DNA from 2 places in the Caloramator sp. E03 genome. Region 2 is predicted to be linked to the other one. Evidence: a T-box and tRNA genes for the amino acid it is inferred to sense, from the RefSeq annotation. Region 2 holds a T-box; the other holds one or more tRNA genes.

Region 1 (3,700 bases), 1.2 Mb from region 2:
TAAAACAGGCTATGTTAAACAGAAGTAAAACTTTTGATGTCAGCTTAATCGATAAGGCAGTAGAGCTTGATGAGAGAAGAAGGCAGATATTAGTTGAAGTTGAAGCTTTAAAAAGCAAAAGAAATACTGATTCACAGCAAATACCTAAATTAAAAAAAGAGGGTAAACCAGTAGATGCTCTTATGGCTGAGATGAAAGAGCTGTCTGATAGAATAAAGGAATATGATGATGAGCTTTCAAAGGTTGAAGAAGATATAACAGCAGTACTTCTTAGAATACCAAACATTCCAAATGAAGATGTTACTGTTGGAGAAAGCGATAAAGATAATGTTGAAGTTAGGAGATGGGGAGAGCCAAGAAAGTTTGATTTTGAAGCAAAAGCTCACTGGGATATAGGCACAGATCTTGATATACTTGATTTTGAAAGGGGAGCAAAGGTTACCGGAGCAAGATTTACTTTCTATAAAGGTCTTGGTTCAAGGCTTGAAAGAGCATGTATAAACTTTATGCTTGATCTTCACACTCAAAAGCATGGATATGTTGAAGTATTTCCACCATATATGGCAAATAGAAAGGCTATGACAGGAACAGGACAGCTTCCAAAGTTTGAAGAAGATATGTTTAGGCTTCAAGGCCTTGATTATTTTCTTATACCAACAGCAGAAGTTCCTGTTACAAATATGTATATGGATGAAATATTAGATGTAGAAAAGCTTCCAATAAAGCATACTGCATATTCAGCATGCTTTAGGGCCGAAGCAGGTTCAGCAGGACGTGATACAAGGGGTCTTATAAGGCAGCACCAGTTTAATAAGGTTGAGCTTGTGAAATTTGCTGATCCTGAAAAGTCTTACGAGGAGCTTGAGGCTTTAACTAATGATGCAGAGGAAGTTCTTCAACTTCTTGGACTTCCATATAGGGTTGTTAAGCTTTGTAGTGGAGATCTTGGATTTTCTTCGGCAAAGACTTATGATCTTGAAGTTTGGATGCCAAGCTACGGAAGATATGTAGAGATTTCAAGCTGTTCTAACTTTGAAGATTTTCAGGCAAGAAGGGCAAATATAAAATTTAGAAGAAATCCAAAAGCAAAACCTGAGCTTGTTCATACTCTAAATGGTTCTGGGGTTGCAGTTGGAAGGACTGTTGCAGCAATTCTTGAAAACTATCAAGAAGCAGACGGAAGTGTAACTATTCCAAAGGCTCTTATTCCTTATATGGGAGGTATAGATAAAATTACCAAGTAGAAATTAAAAAAATAGGAACATTTTATGTTGACATCAGCTGATATAGCTGATATAATATAAAATGTTCCGACATGGAGAGGTGGTCGAGCTGGTTTAAGGCACCGGTCTTGAAAACCGGCGTAGGGGTGACCCTACCGTGGGTTCGAATCCCACCCTCTCCGCCATATATAATTTTAATGTGGAGAAGTACTCAAGTGGCCGAAGAGGACGGTTTGCTAAACCGTTAGTAGGGGTAACTCTAGCGCGAGTTCGAATCTCGCCTTCTCCGCCAAATGCCGCACATTGTGCGGCTATTATTTTAAACTTTTGTCTAACTTGCATTTTATGCTTTTCTATGTTAGAATAACTTAAGTGAATATGCGCTGGTAGCTCAGCTGGATAGAGTAACTGACTACGAATCAGTAGGTCGCAGGTTCGAATCCTGTCCGGCGCACCATGTAAAGCCTTGAAAGATCTAACTTCAAGGCTTTTAATATTTTTTGAATCTGATAACAAATAAGCCAATGACAACAAAATGACAACATGAGAAAAAAAGAAGGCAATTTAAAGCCTTCTTATAAAGTAATTAAGAATGGGTAAACATATAAAATATTATTCTTCCCAACAATCAGCGTTTTTAAGTCCTTCTATATTCTTTGCTTTAAATTTAGGATTAAGGCCTTGCTGTTTTTGAGATTCATAGTCTTTCAATACTTTAAAGGCTACATTTCCAAGCATCAATATAGCTATTATATTAAGAATAGCCATAAGTCCCATAAATAGGTCTGCTAAATCCCAAACTATTTGAAGAGATGCAATTGAACCCCACATAACCATTGCTACAACCAAAATCCTGTAAATAGTTAAATATGTTTTACTTGAATTTATAAATTCAATGTTTGTTTCTCCATAGTAATAATTTCCTATAACAGAACTATAAGCAAACAGGAAAATACATACAGCAATAAATATGCCTCCCCATCCCCCAACATGGTAAATCAGTGCACTTTGAGTAAGCTTTATACCAGTTAATCCACTTTTAGCGAATTCGCCTGAAGTTAAAATTATAAATGCTGTTGCACTGCATATTAAAAGCGTATCTGTAAAAACGCTAAGTGTTTGAATAAGTCCCTGCTTTGCTGGATGAGATGTGTGGGCTGTAGCAGCAGCGTTAGGAGCACTACCCATACCAGCTTCATTTGAGAAAAGGCCTCTCTTTATTCCCATCATAATAGCAGCACCTATTCCTCCACCTACTGCTTGTTTAATACCGAAGGCACTTTTAAAAATCATTTCAAATACATGAGGAATTAAAGTAATATTTTTAATTACTATAAATAATGCAACTACAACATAAGCTATGGCCATTACAGGAACTATTGCTTCAGCTGTTTTTGCAATTCTCTTTACTCCACCAAATATAATAAATGCTGTTAAAAGAGAGATAACTAAACCTGTTATATAAGTTTTAATACCAAATGCCTTATCAAAGGCTTGTGATATCGTGTTTGCTTGAACTGAATTAAATACAAGGCCAAAACATATAGTAATCAGTATTGAGAATAATATTCCCATCCACCTTTTTCCAAGAGCCCTTTCCATATAATATGCAGGTCCTCCACGATAGTTTTCCCCATCCTTTACTTTATAAACTTGAGCTAATGTACTCTCTACAAAGCTTGATGCCCCACCAATTAGTGCTATAACCCACATCCAAAATACTGCCCCTGGTCCGCCAATAGTAATAGCTGTTGCAACTCCAGCAAGGTTTCCTGTTCCAACACGTGATGCTGTGCTTATACAAAACGCTTGAAAAGATGATACATGGCTTGTTCCTTTTGCACTACCTGTGCCTTCTGTTAAAAGTTTAAACATCTCCTTGAAGTATCTTAGCTGTACAAACTTAGTTTTTAATGAAAAGTAAAGCCCAGCTACAATTAATAAAGCAATTATTACATAAGACCAGAGTAGAGTGTTAATTGTGTTAATAAAATTTGATAAAATTTGGCTCATATTATACCTCCATTTATTATTTTATTTGGACTTGGCAGTAATAATTTTGTAGATTTTGCACTAAAGATTTTGGACAATAACCCTCAGAATTGTAAGCATTAATGATTAGTCAAATGGACATGATAATTTTAACTTTTGGCGGAGGTTATAAACAAAATACAAAACAAAAGCATCCCATTTATAGCATTTTTAAGTAAGTTCTTAACATAAAAAGGATGCTTATATAATGAGCAAAATTTGATTTAAATAATTACTCACTAATTTTTTAGTTTATAATATATCGACAAAAAAATCAATACCTTAAAAAATGAAGACTGTTATCGTTTGCTTTGCTTTTAAACTATTAATATTATACCCACTTTTAAATTAATTTTTTATATTTTTACTGATTTATAAGTAATGTACTTAGATTATAAATTATTGAATTTTTATACAAAAATTTTTTAAAAATTTACAAAAAGCAT
Region 2 (12,310 bases):
TATAGTACCAAAGATAGAATATCTTCCTGATGCAAGCCTTTCTGCTTTTCCGTTTATACACTTAAATATATGGATAATAGGACCTTTTTCATCAGAGGATTGAAGTATTATCTCTGAATCTTTATCATTATTTATATCTAAAATTGTTATCTTTAAAGGCCACCAACTTGAATAATATCCAAGGGATTTAATAGTTGCATCAGGTTCAAGGCTATAACCATTTCCGTCACTTGATATTACATCAACTATATATTTTCCTGTTTTCTTATCTGTATTTATAATTATCGAATCGTTCTTTCCATCATTATTTATATCAGCATATATTGTACTTTTAGTAGTATCTATTGTATTTAAAGTTTGCCTTGTTTTATAGCTTATCAGCAGTATAGCGCCTATAATGAGTATTGAAAGTATAATAGCAGCTGTAATTAGTTGTTTCTTTTTGAATATATATACTCTTAATTTCATTATTCCACCTCCATTAAATTATATGATTGATTATAAAAAAATATTTGTGGAAAAATAAAATTAAAGGAATTGTTTAACCTTTGCTATTAATGATACTTTAGTTATAATAGATAATAAGCTAATCTAATGTAATATGGAGGAATACTATGAAAAAGTTTATTTGTATAGTAATATCAGGAATGATGTTTTTAACTCTTATACTTCAAAGTTGCTCTTTGGGTGGAAAAAATAAAAATGAAGACAAAAGTTCAAACAAGTCTTTAAAGATAGCTATAATGTACGATGAGAAAAATCAAGGAGATGCATATAAACAGATAGCGAAGGAATTTGAAAAAATAAACAATATAAAAGTAGAAATATTATATAGCTTTAACGATGAAAATATGATTAAAGAAGCTATAGCTCAAAAAGAAGATATAGATATTATAGGTATCAAAAGAAATCTGGTTATAGAGTTTGCAAAATCAGGACAACTTTTGGATATTACTGATTTTATAGATGAAAAGCAACTTAACAGGAAACTGTATAAGATATGCCTTGCTTATGGGGAATACAATGACAAAAACTATGGCATAGGGGATATGCCAATGACATTTGAATGGTTTTATAATTCAACTATGTTTAACAAATATAATCTTAAAGAACCTGAGGATTTAAAGCAACTTATTGATGTGTCAAATAAGTTAAAAGCTAAGAAGATAACCCCAATTGGGATAGGTGCAATGGATGGTTGGACAGTTGCTTCATTGTTTGGAGCTATATTAGCACAGACAACAGGCACGAAAGAGTTAACATCAAATTATGGATCTGATATAAAATCCTATGAAAAAATAACTAATATGAAGGATGCATTTGGTATATTTGGAAAGTTATCCGGTAGTTGCATTCCTAAAGAAAGCATAGATATAAACTATAAGAAAAGCCTTGAGGAGTTTGTAACGGGTAAAGCTGCTATCTTACCTATGGGTTCTTGGGCAATAGATGCATTAGAACAAACAAAACCAGCTGGGTTTACATATCAGGTTTTTGAAAAACCTGTTATAATGACGCAACAGTATGTTACAAAATATAGTGCTACTGCAGGACAGGTTTTAGTGATTCCTTCAAAGGGCAAAAATCAAGAGGAGGCTAAAAAATTTTTAGAGTTTTTGTTTAGTGAAGATGCACAAAAGTTTTTTACAGATAAAGGCTATATTTCTTCTGTAAAATCGGCGAATTCAAGTGAAGATGCTATTAAAAGGCGTATACTATCCCATCTTGATGAAACTGACGATAATTCTATAATGATACTTGATAATATGGAACCTAAAATTGCACAATCAACTGTTACAATACTTCAGGATATAATTGAAGGAAGAGTTCAACCTAATGAAGCATGGAGCAGGGCATTAAAATCAGCATTTAAAAAATAAAAAGGAAGGAATTACCTTCCTTTTTTGCATTTTGGGCAAATGCCGTAAAAATATATTTTATAACTATTAATATCATAATTAGTATACTTTGATGCTTCTTCTTTAACCATATCAAAATTAGCTTTTTCTATATCGTCTACTTTGCCACAGTTTAAACAAACTATGTGAGGGTGATTATTGACATTTGCATCGTATCTAAAGTTATCTTCCCCAACGTTAATCTCTTGAACAAGACCTATTTCATTAAGAGTTTTTAAAGTCTTATATACAGTTGCAAGGCTCATTGTAGGGTAGCTTTTTTTTAATGCATTATATATCATTTCGGCAGATGGATGAGTCTTGACTGATAGTAAGTATTTGTATATTGCATATCTTTGCGGGGTTAATTTTAAATTTTTATCTTTGAAAATTTGCATTAAATTCTCCATAGCAACCATCCTAATTAATAATAATTACTCAGTAATAGTTTATGATAGTAAAACCTATTTGTCAAAGGTTTATTTAAAATCTATTCAAGCTGAAATAAGTTGATTCTACAAAACTGTACTTTATCGTTAGATTCATCTAAAAGAGCTTTGAGCTCAGCCATATCACCATATTCTAAAAGTTTATTAAATTTATCCTGAAGATCTTTTGATTCTGAAACTTTACCAAGTGAGTATAGAGTTATTATATTATCAAGTATATCTGATATTATGCTTGATTTTGTTTCAAACATTTTCTGGGCTTCTATAATTTCTTCTTTTATTGAAGACATTTCCTGATCTAATAAAAAGGCAAGCTCTGCAGACTTTTTAAGCCTTTCTTTAATTTCATCTGGAATGCTCTGCTTATACTTATAGTTTAAAGAATGCTCTGCTGTTGCCCAAAAATTCATAGCAAGGGTACGTATTTGTATTTCTGCAAGAATTTCCAATTCTCCCTCTGTTGTCTGAATGGGATATTTTATTATTATATGATAGCTTCTGTAACCACTTTCTTTTTTATTTTTAACATAGTCTTTTTCATAGACTATTTTAAGGTCTCTTCCATCTCTTTGGTGTATTATTTGTACTACCTTATAAATGTCTTCAACAAATTGGCACATAATTCTTATGCCAGCTATATCTTCCATTTCATCAGATATTTTGTTCAAGGGTATATCCAGTTTCTTAGCCTTTTCAAGTATACTCGATATCTCCTTTACTCTTCCTGTAACGAATTCTATTGGAGAATATTCGTTTTTACTTCTGTACTGCTTTCTGATACTTTTAAATTTAACCTTAAGTTCCTCAACTGCCTGTTCGTAAGGGATTAAAAATTCCTTCCAATCTTTAACTAGCATTTCCCCCACGCTCCTTTCCAAGTTTAATTTTATCAAATAAAATATTGTTTTTAAATACCAAATGGTTGTTATACATTTTTATAAAATATTATGTACGCAAATCACACACAAAGATATAAATTGAATGAAAAAATATAAAAAGTTAATGCATAAATTATAGATATAAATTAATGTATTAAGTTTTTAATATGTTTGCAACGCATGAAATATTATAGCAAAAAATAATTCAATATAATAGCATAATGATATAAAAACATAAAATAAATAAAAAATATAGACGTTCAAAATGCAAAATATAGAAAATTACAAAAATTTTTTATATAAAAATAGGTATTGATAATAGTTTTAATGCATAGTATAATTTTTAAAAATACATACGTGGATTATAAGTACGGAGTACATTTTTGAATATATGTCCGTACTAGAAAAACAATTTAAGGGGGAATGCAATTTGAAGAAAAAACTTTCTATCGTCTTGATTACTATTTTAACTTTTACTCTACTTTTTGCAGGGTGTGGTAAAAAGGAGCAGCAAAATTCTTCAAACAATACAGGAGGTACTAATTCAGATGTTATTAAAATAGGTGTATTTGAACCAATGACAGGTGCTAATGCTGCTGGCGGTGCTCTTGAAATTGAAGGAATAAAACTTGCTAATGAGCTATATCCAGAAGTTCTTGGGAAAAAAGTAGAGCTTGTACTTGTTGATAATAAATCGGACAAGGTTGAAGCTGCAAATGCAGCAGCAAGATTAACCCAGCAGGAAAAAGTTACAGTAATACTTGGAAGCTGGGGAAGCTCTCTTTCAATGGCAGCTGGTGATACAGTTAGAAAAGCACAGATTCCTGCTATAGGTACATCATGTACAAATCCTCTTGTAACTAAGGGTAATGATTATTATTTTAGAGTATGTTTTATAGATCCTTTCCAAGGCACAGTTATGGCTAATTATGCATATTCAAAACTTGGTGCTAAGAAGGCTGCTATAATTCAGGAAGTTTCAAATGATTATGCTATTGGACTTGCAAAATATTTTACTGATGCTTTTAAAGAATTAACTGGAGATCCAAACTGTATAGTAGCGGTTTCAAATTATAATACAGGAGATCAGGATTTTTCAGCCCAGCTTACAAATATTAAAGCTGCAAATCCAGATGTTATTTTTGCACCAGGCAACTTTACTGAATCTGCTTTAATAATTAAACAGGCAAGACAGCTTGGAATAAAAACTCCTTTTATAGGAGGAGATACTTGGGAAACACCAGAGTTTGTAACAATAGGAAAGGAAGCTGTAGAGGGAGCAACTTTTTCAACATTCTTTACTTCTGAAAAGCCAATAACTAAAGAATCAGAGAAGTTCCTTGAAGCTTTTAGAAAGAAATATAATCATGAACCAGCAGCAGTTGCTGCTCTTGGATATGATGCTTATATTCTCGCTCTTGATGCAATTAAAAGAGCAGGTACTACTGATCCAGTAAAGGTTAGGGATGAAATTGCAAAGACAAAGGATTTTGAAGGCGCAGCAGGAAAGATTACTCTTGATGAAAACGGAGATGCAGTAAAGAATGCAGTTATTAAAACTGTAAAAGATGGTAAGTTCACATATCTTGATACTATAGAACCAAATAAATGATTATTCAAATACGCTTCCTCTTAAGGGAGGGAGCGTATTTTTAAATAATAATAACATTGGGTGGTGAGTATATGACCTTTGAAATGTTTTTACAGCATCTTGCAAATGGAATATCCCTTGGAAGTTTATATGCACTCATAGCGATAGGTTATACTATGGTTTATGGAATTTTAAGGTTAATAAACTTTGCCCATGGGGATATATTTATGATGGCAACTTATTTTGCATTTTTTGGGATTATGACTTTTGAAATGCCATGGTATATTTCCTTTATTATTGCAATTATCTTAACTGGTATTCTTGGAATTGGAGTTGAAAGGATAGCCTATAAACCATTAAGAACATCTCCTAAGATTTCAATATTAATTTCTGCAATAGGTGTTTCTTATTTGCTTGAAAATCTCTGTATAGTTTTATTTAATGGAAAGCCAAAACCTTTTCCTACTCCTAATGTGTTTGCGGATATGGTTAGAATTGGAAATATATCAATTCAAAGGCTTACCTTTATAATACCGGTTGTAACTATAATACTTTTGGTTTTGCTTTCTTATCTTGTCAACAACACAAAGAGTGGTATGGCAATGAGAGCTGTATCAAAGGATCAGGAGACGGCGCAGCTTATGGGAGTTGATGTTAACAATACTATATCCTTTACCTTTGGTATAGGTTCTATGCTTGCTGCTATTGGAGGTCTTATGTGGTCTTTGAAATTCCCGCAGATTCAGCCTCTAATGGGAGTAATGCCTGGGCTTAAATGCTTTATAGCAGCTGTAATTGGTGGAATTGGAAACATAAAAGGAGCTGTTATAGGTGGTTTTTTACTTGGAATTGGTGAAATACTTCTTGTTGCTTTTTTACAAAGCCTAACAGGGTACAGAGATGCCTTTGCTTTTATTCTTTTGATATTAATTCTTCTTTTTAAGCCAACTGGTATTATGGGAGAAAAAATAGCGGAGAAGGTGTAACTATGAATAAGAAATTTAAATTGTCTAATAACATGAAATTAAATATTCTATTGCTTTTGATTTTAACTGTAATTATTATAATTGCACAAGAAAACCTTGATGAATATAAGTTAAGAATACTAAATCTCTGTGCTATATATACAATTTTAGGACTTAGCTTAAACCTTATAAATGGATTTACAGGGCTTTTTTCATTAGGACATGCTGGATTTATGGCAATTGGTGCATATACTACGGCTCTTTTAACTATGCCAATTGCTGTAAAAGAAAAGAACTTTTTCATGGTTCCCTTAATATCTCCACTTGATAAAATAGTTTGGCCTTTCTTACCATCACTACTTTTGGGAGGGGCTTTGGCAGCAATAGTTGCTTTTTTAATAGGAGCACCGGTTTTGAGGCTTAAAGGGGACTATCTTGCAATTGCAACCCTTGGCTTTTCAGAAATTATAAGGGTTATATTTACAAATACCCAAAGGCTTACAAATGGAGCATTAGGATTAAAGGATATTCCAAATAAAACTAATCTCTACTGGAGTTTTGGTATTGCAATTTTAACCCTAATAATAATTGTCTCCCTTATAAATAGTAGTTATGGAAGAGCGTTAAAAGCAATAAGGGAAGATGAAATAGCTGCTGAAAATATGGGAATTAATCTTTTTAAGCACAAAATACTTGCCTTTACAATGGGAGCTTTTTTTGCAGGGATTGGAGGAGGACTTTTAGGAAATTTAATTGGAACAATAGATCCTCTAATGTTTAGGTTCTTTTTGACCTATAATATACTACTTATAATAGTCCTTGGAGGTATGGGAAGTATAACAGGTACAATTGTATCTTCTTTCATAATAACAATATCAATGGAAGTCTTAAGATTTCTTGATGAGAGAATCAATTTAGGTTTTGTAACAATAAAAGGTATACCTGGACTTAGAATGGTTATATTTTCACTGCTTTTAATGGTGGTTATATTGTTCTTTAGGAATGGTCTTATGGGTGCTAAAGAATTAACATGGGAGGTTGTATTAAAGAGATTTTCAAAGAAACCTCTTTCAAAAGGAGGTATACAGCAATGAATATGCTTAAAACAAATAATATAACTATGAAATTTGGAGGAGTTACTGCAGTAAAGGATTTTAATTTGGAGCTTAATAATGGAGAAATCGTTGCGCTAATTGGGCCTAATGGAGCAGGAAAAACTACTGTATTCAATATGATTACAGGAGTTTATAAGCCAACAGAAGGAAAGATTTTTTTAAAGGATAAGGATATAACAGGACTTAAGCCTGATAGGATAACCTCATTTGGTATTGCAAGAACTTTTCAAAATATAAGGCTTTTTAAGGATTTAAGTGTTCTTGACAATGTTCTTATAGCAAATCACCTTAGGATTAAATCTAATTTTATAGAAGCAATAGTAAAATTGTCAAAATATAAAAATGAAGAAAGAGAAATGATTGAATACTCTTTAATGCTTCTTGAAAGAGTAGGACTTGCTGATTTAAAGGATGAAAAGGCATCTTCTCTTCCTTATGGTAAACAGAGAAGGCTTGAAATTGCAAGAGCACTTGCAACTAAGCCCAAAATACTTCTTCTTGATGAACCTGCAGCTGGTATGAACCCTAAAGAAACTGAAGATTTAACTGAATTTATAAAGGATATCAGAAATGAATTTGATTTAACAATATTTATGATTGAACACCACATGCAGGTTGTTATGGGAATTTCAAATAGGGTTTATGTGCTTGATTATGGCTTAACTATTGCAGAAGGAAGCCCTAATGAGATACAGAATAATCCTAAAGTTATTGAGGCTTACTTGGGGGTGAGTGAAGATGCTTAGTGTTGAAAACCTTGTTGTATGCTATGGAGGAATTGAAGCTTTAAAAGGAATTAGCTTTAATGTAGATCAGGGTAAAATAGTTACTTTAATAGGAGCCAATGGAGCAGGTAAAAGTACTACTTTAAGATCTATAGTGGGACTTGTAAAAGCCAAATCTGGGAAGGTAAATTATTTAGGAAAGGATTTGTTAACTCTCCAAACTAAGGATATGGTCAAGGAAGGAATAGTGCTTGTACCTGAGGGAAGGAGAGTATTTCCAGATTTAACTGTATTGGAAAACCTAAAGATAGGAGCTTTTACGAGGAAAGACCAGAATAAGATAAAAGAGGATATGGAGTGGGTATTCAGCTTGTTTCCAAGGTTAAAGGAGAGAACCTGGCAGCTTGCAGGAACACTATCTGGAGGAGAACAGCAGATGCTTGCTGTAGGAAGGGCCTTAATGTCAAGACCTAAACTTATGATGATGGATGAACCATCCCTTGGACTTGCACCTTTAATAGTAAAAGAAATATTTGAAATAATAAAGGAAATAAATAAACAAGGTGTTACTATACTTTTAATTGAGCAAAATGCAAATGCAGCCCTTCATATTGCAGATTATGCTTATGTACTTGAAACAGGAAGAATAACTATGGAGGGAAAAGGAAGAGAACTTTTAGAAAATGAAGATGTAAAAAAAGCATATCTTGGACAGAGTACGAAATAAAAAGAGCCCTAAGGCTCTTTTTACATCTTTTCTACTACATCGATTCCAAGAAGAGAAAGACCATTTTTAATTACAATTGTTGTAGCTTCAACAAGCTTTAATCTTGCAGCTTTTAAAGACTCGTCTTCACAGGATAGTATTGGATAGAGGTTATATATTTTATTGAAGGTTTTAGCTATATCGATTATATGTCTTGTAAGTATTGAAGGCTCATATTTGCTTATAGCAGATAATATTGCTTCATTAAATCCTGAAAGAAGTTTAATAAGCTCAAATTCATCAGTTGAATTAAGTTTGCTATAGTCTGGAACAGCTTCAAAGCCTTCTGCCTTTCTTAATATGCTTTTACCACGGGCGTAAGTGTACTGAACATAAGGCCCTGTTTCTCCATCAAAGTTTAGCATATCATCAAAGCTGAACATTATATCCCTTTCACGATTATTCTTTAAATAAGCAAACACAACAGCACCTATACCTACCTTTTTAGCAATCTCTTCTTTGTTTTCAAGGTTTGCATTTTTTTGAGTAATAAGCTCTAATGTACGGGATACGGCTTCATTTAATAAATCCTCAAGGAATATTACATCTCCTTTTCTTGTTGATAGTTTTTTATCTGCAAATTTAACAAGACCAAAGCCAACATGAACACAGTCATTAGCCCACTCATGTCCCATAAGCTTTAATGTTGTAAATATCTGTTTAAAGTGAAGAGCTTGAGGAGAACCAACGACATATATATTTTTATAAAAGTCGTAGGTTTTCTTTCTATAGATTGCTGCAGCTAAATCTCTTGTTGCATATATAGTTGCACCATCGGATTTTTTTATTATACAAGGAGGGATATTATATTCATCAAGATTTACAACAAGAGCACCATTACTTTCAGTAAGAAGTCCTTTACTTTGAATTTCATCAACAACAGCATCCATCTTATCACTATAAAAACTTTCACCTGCAAGGGAATCAAATTTTATATTCAACATATCGTATATTTTGTTAAACTCTTTAAGGCTTAGATCCTTCATCCTTTCCCATAGCTCAGTTTCTTCTTTACAGCCATCTTCGAGGTTTTTAAAATGCATCCTTGCAAGATCTTCAAGGGATGGATCCTTTTCAGCCTCATCATGAAATTTAACGTAAATTCTAAGAAGCTCTTTTATAGGTTCCTTTTCAAGGGCTTCTTCATCAACCCACCTTTTATAAGCAACTATTAATTTACCAAATTGTGTTCCCCAATCTCCAAGGTGATTTACTCCTATAGTATTATATCCTTCAAATTTCATCATTTTATAAAGTGCATTTCCAATTGCTGTTGAATATAGATGTCCTACATGGAACGGCTTTGCAATGTTAGGGGAAGAGTACTCAACAACAACGTTTTTACCCTTTCCAATATCAGAAGATCCGTATTTATCTCTTTCGGATAAAATTAAATCAAATACATGCTTTGTATATGCACTTTTGTCAATAAAAAAGTTTAAGTATCCTCCTACACTTTCAATCTTTTCAAGATAGTCATTGTTTATGCTCACTTTTAATTCTTGAGCAATAATATTTGGAGCTTTTTTCATTGTTTTTGCAAGCTGAAAACAGGGAAAAGCATAATCACCCATTTCGGGCTTTGGAGGGATTTCAATAAGTCTTTCTATAGTTTCAATTCCAATGTTAGTTTTTTCGTTTATTTTTTCTGCAATTATTCTTTTATAGTTCATGGTATACCTCCTTATATTTTAGGTGTTTAAATATTCAAAAGAATAATAAATAAAAAACCGTCTCTAAAAAGAGACGGTTTAACCGCGGTACCACTCTAATTGGCATTTGCCCACTTGATATTATAACCCTTTTAAGGGGCTTACCATACTGATGCAGTGCACTTTCCGGCAGCGTCTTAAGGGCTCTTTTCCCAAGGCTAAGGCTACAGAGCTTACACCCTCCTCTGCTCGCTTAAAGCCGTCACAATGGTACTCCTCCCCATCATCGACTTTAGTATAATTTTGCTAAATATTATACATTAAATATAAAAATAAATCAATAATGTTTGAACTATTACTTAAAGAAAAGTAAAAATAAAATACTAAAGATATAATTATAAAGAAGAAATATTAATCAAGCTGTTGCAAAGTCCTAAAACAAAAAGGCGGGTCTTTGACAGTTGCAAGACAAAAAAAGTGCCTTAAAGCCTTGATATAGGCTTATTTTTTTGTCAAATTTTAAATTTTTATAGTGCACAATGTGTAACAATGTGTTATAATATAGATATAAATATATGAAGAGATGTGAAAAAATGAGATTACAAATTGTTAAATCAAAAAATGCAGCATCCTTATACGTAGTTAAATCTGTTTATGAAAAAGGCAATCGTACTTCAAAAGTAGTTGAGAAGCTTGGCACTTATGATGAACTTTTAAAAAAACTAAACGGACAAGACCCTATAGAATGGGGGAAGAGGTACGTTGAAGAGTTAAATAGAAAAGAAAAAGAAGAGAAAAGAGAAATATTAGTAAAATACTCGCCTGTTAAACAAATTAACAAAGACGAACAGCATACTTTTAATGGTAGTTACTTGTTTTTACAAAAAATATATAACGAGCTTGGGCTGCAAAATATCTGTAAAAATATTTCGGATAAACATAAATTTAATTTTAATCTAAATTCAATACTATCAAGATTAATTTATGCAAGAATTATTTATCCATCATCTAAGCTTGCTACATACGAACTATCAAAAAAATTTATTGAGCAGCCTGATTTTGAGCTTCAGCATATTTATAGAGCTTTAGAAGTAATTTCAGAAGAAACAGATTTTATTCAGTCAGAATTATATAAGAACAGTCTTAAAGTTTGCAATCGTAATAAAGGAGTTCTCTATTATGACTGCACCAACTATTTCTTTGAAATTGAACAGGAAGAAGGATTAAAACAGTATGGAGTATCGAAGGAACATAGACCCAATCCAATTGTTCAAATGGGACTTTTCATGGATGGAGACGGCATCCCCCTTGCATTTTGTATAAACAAAGGTAATACTAATGAACAAGTAACTTTAAAACCTTTAGAGCAAAAAATTATATCCGAATTTGGGCTTTCAAAATTTATCATTTGTACAGATGCAGGGCTTGCATCTACAGCTAATAGAAAATTTAATAATATACAAAATCGAGCTTTTATTACTACACAATCTATTAAAAAATTAAAATCACATTTAAAAGAATGGGCGTTAGACCCCAAAGGATGGCATCTTAGCGATTCAGACAAAGTATATAATTTAAACGAAATTAACGAAGAAGCAGATATTAATAAAATTTTTTATAAGGAACGCTGGATAAAAGAAGACGGGCTTGAACAAAAACTTATTGTAACATTTTCCTTGAAATATAGAAACTATCAAAGAACTATAAGAGGTAACCAAATAGAGAGAGCTCAAGAGGTTATTGATACCAATCCTACAAAATTGAAGAAATGTAATGCTAATGATTACAAACGCTTTATTTCAAAGACTCACTACACACCTGACGGTGAAGTAGCTGAAAAAGAATTATACAGCATTAATGCTGATTTAATAGCACAAGAGGCAATGTATGATGGTTTTTACGCAGTATGTACAAATATAAGTGATGATGCTGCCGCAATTATAAAAATTAATAGAAGGCGTTGGGAAATAGAAGAGTCCTTCCGTATTATGAAATCAGAGTTTAAGGCAAGACCAGTATATTTAAGAAGAGATGATAGAATAAAAGCGCATTTTACAACTTGTTTCATTTCCCTGATGATATATAGGCTATTAGAAAAAAAGCTTTCAGAAAAATATACGTGTAGCGATATTATATCAGGACTTAGAGAAATGAATTTTTATGAGATTAAGAATGAGGGCTATATTCCAATATATACAAGGACTGATTTTACAGATGATTTACATGACAAATTTGGCTTTAGAACGGATTATCAAATAATTAATATGAAAC

Evidence for each region. The T-box of region 2 lies ahead of argS (arginine--tRNA ligase). A T-box ahead of a tRNA ligase gene usually reads a tRNA of that ligase, here a tRNA-Arg.
Region 1: it encodes a tRNA-Arg, which carries the amino acid that the T-box ahead of argS (arginine--tRNA ligase) is inferred to sense. The anticodon was not compared.

Annotation. Positions count from the first base shown of each region.
Region 1 is NZ_CP040093.1:1,511,837-1,515,536, reverse strand. Features, by position in the region: gene serS (serine--tRNA ligase) at 1-1,244, shown strand, start outside; tRNA gene FDN13_RS07510 (tRNA-Ser) at 1,318-1,408, shown strand; tRNA gene FDN13_RS07505 (tRNA-Ser) at 1,425-1,515, shown strand; tRNA gene FDN13_RS07500 (tRNA-Arg) at 1,604-1,680, shown strand; gene FDN13_RS07495 (alanine/glycine:cation symporter family protein) at 1,836-3,236, opposite strand.
Region 2 is NZ_CP040093.1:340,855-353,164, reverse strand. Features, by position in the region: gene FDN13_RS01910 (FG-GAP repeat domain-containing protein) at 1-468, opposite strand, end outside; gene FDN13_RS01905 (ABC transporter substrate-binding protein) at 615-1,880, shown strand; gene FDN13_RS01900 (Fur family transcriptional regulator) at 1,892-2,308, opposite strand; gene FDN13_RS01895 (GTP pyrophosphokinase) at 2,389-3,204, opposite strand; gene FDN13_RS01890 (ABC transporter substrate-binding protein) at 3,656-4,837, shown strand; gene FDN13_RS01885 (branched-chain amino acid ABC transporter permease) at 4,909-5,802, shown strand; gene FDN13_RS01880 (branched-chain amino acid ABC transporter permease) at 5,805-6,875, shown strand; gene FDN13_RS01875 (ABC transporter ATP-binding protein) at 6,872-7,642, shown strand; gene FDN13_RS01870 (ABC transporter ATP-binding protein) at 7,635-8,348, shown strand; gene argS (arginine--tRNA ligase) at 8,369-10,060, opposite strand; T-box leader at 10,127-10,335, opposite strand; gene FDN13_RS01860 (IS1634 family transposase) at 10,633-12,310, shown strand, end outside.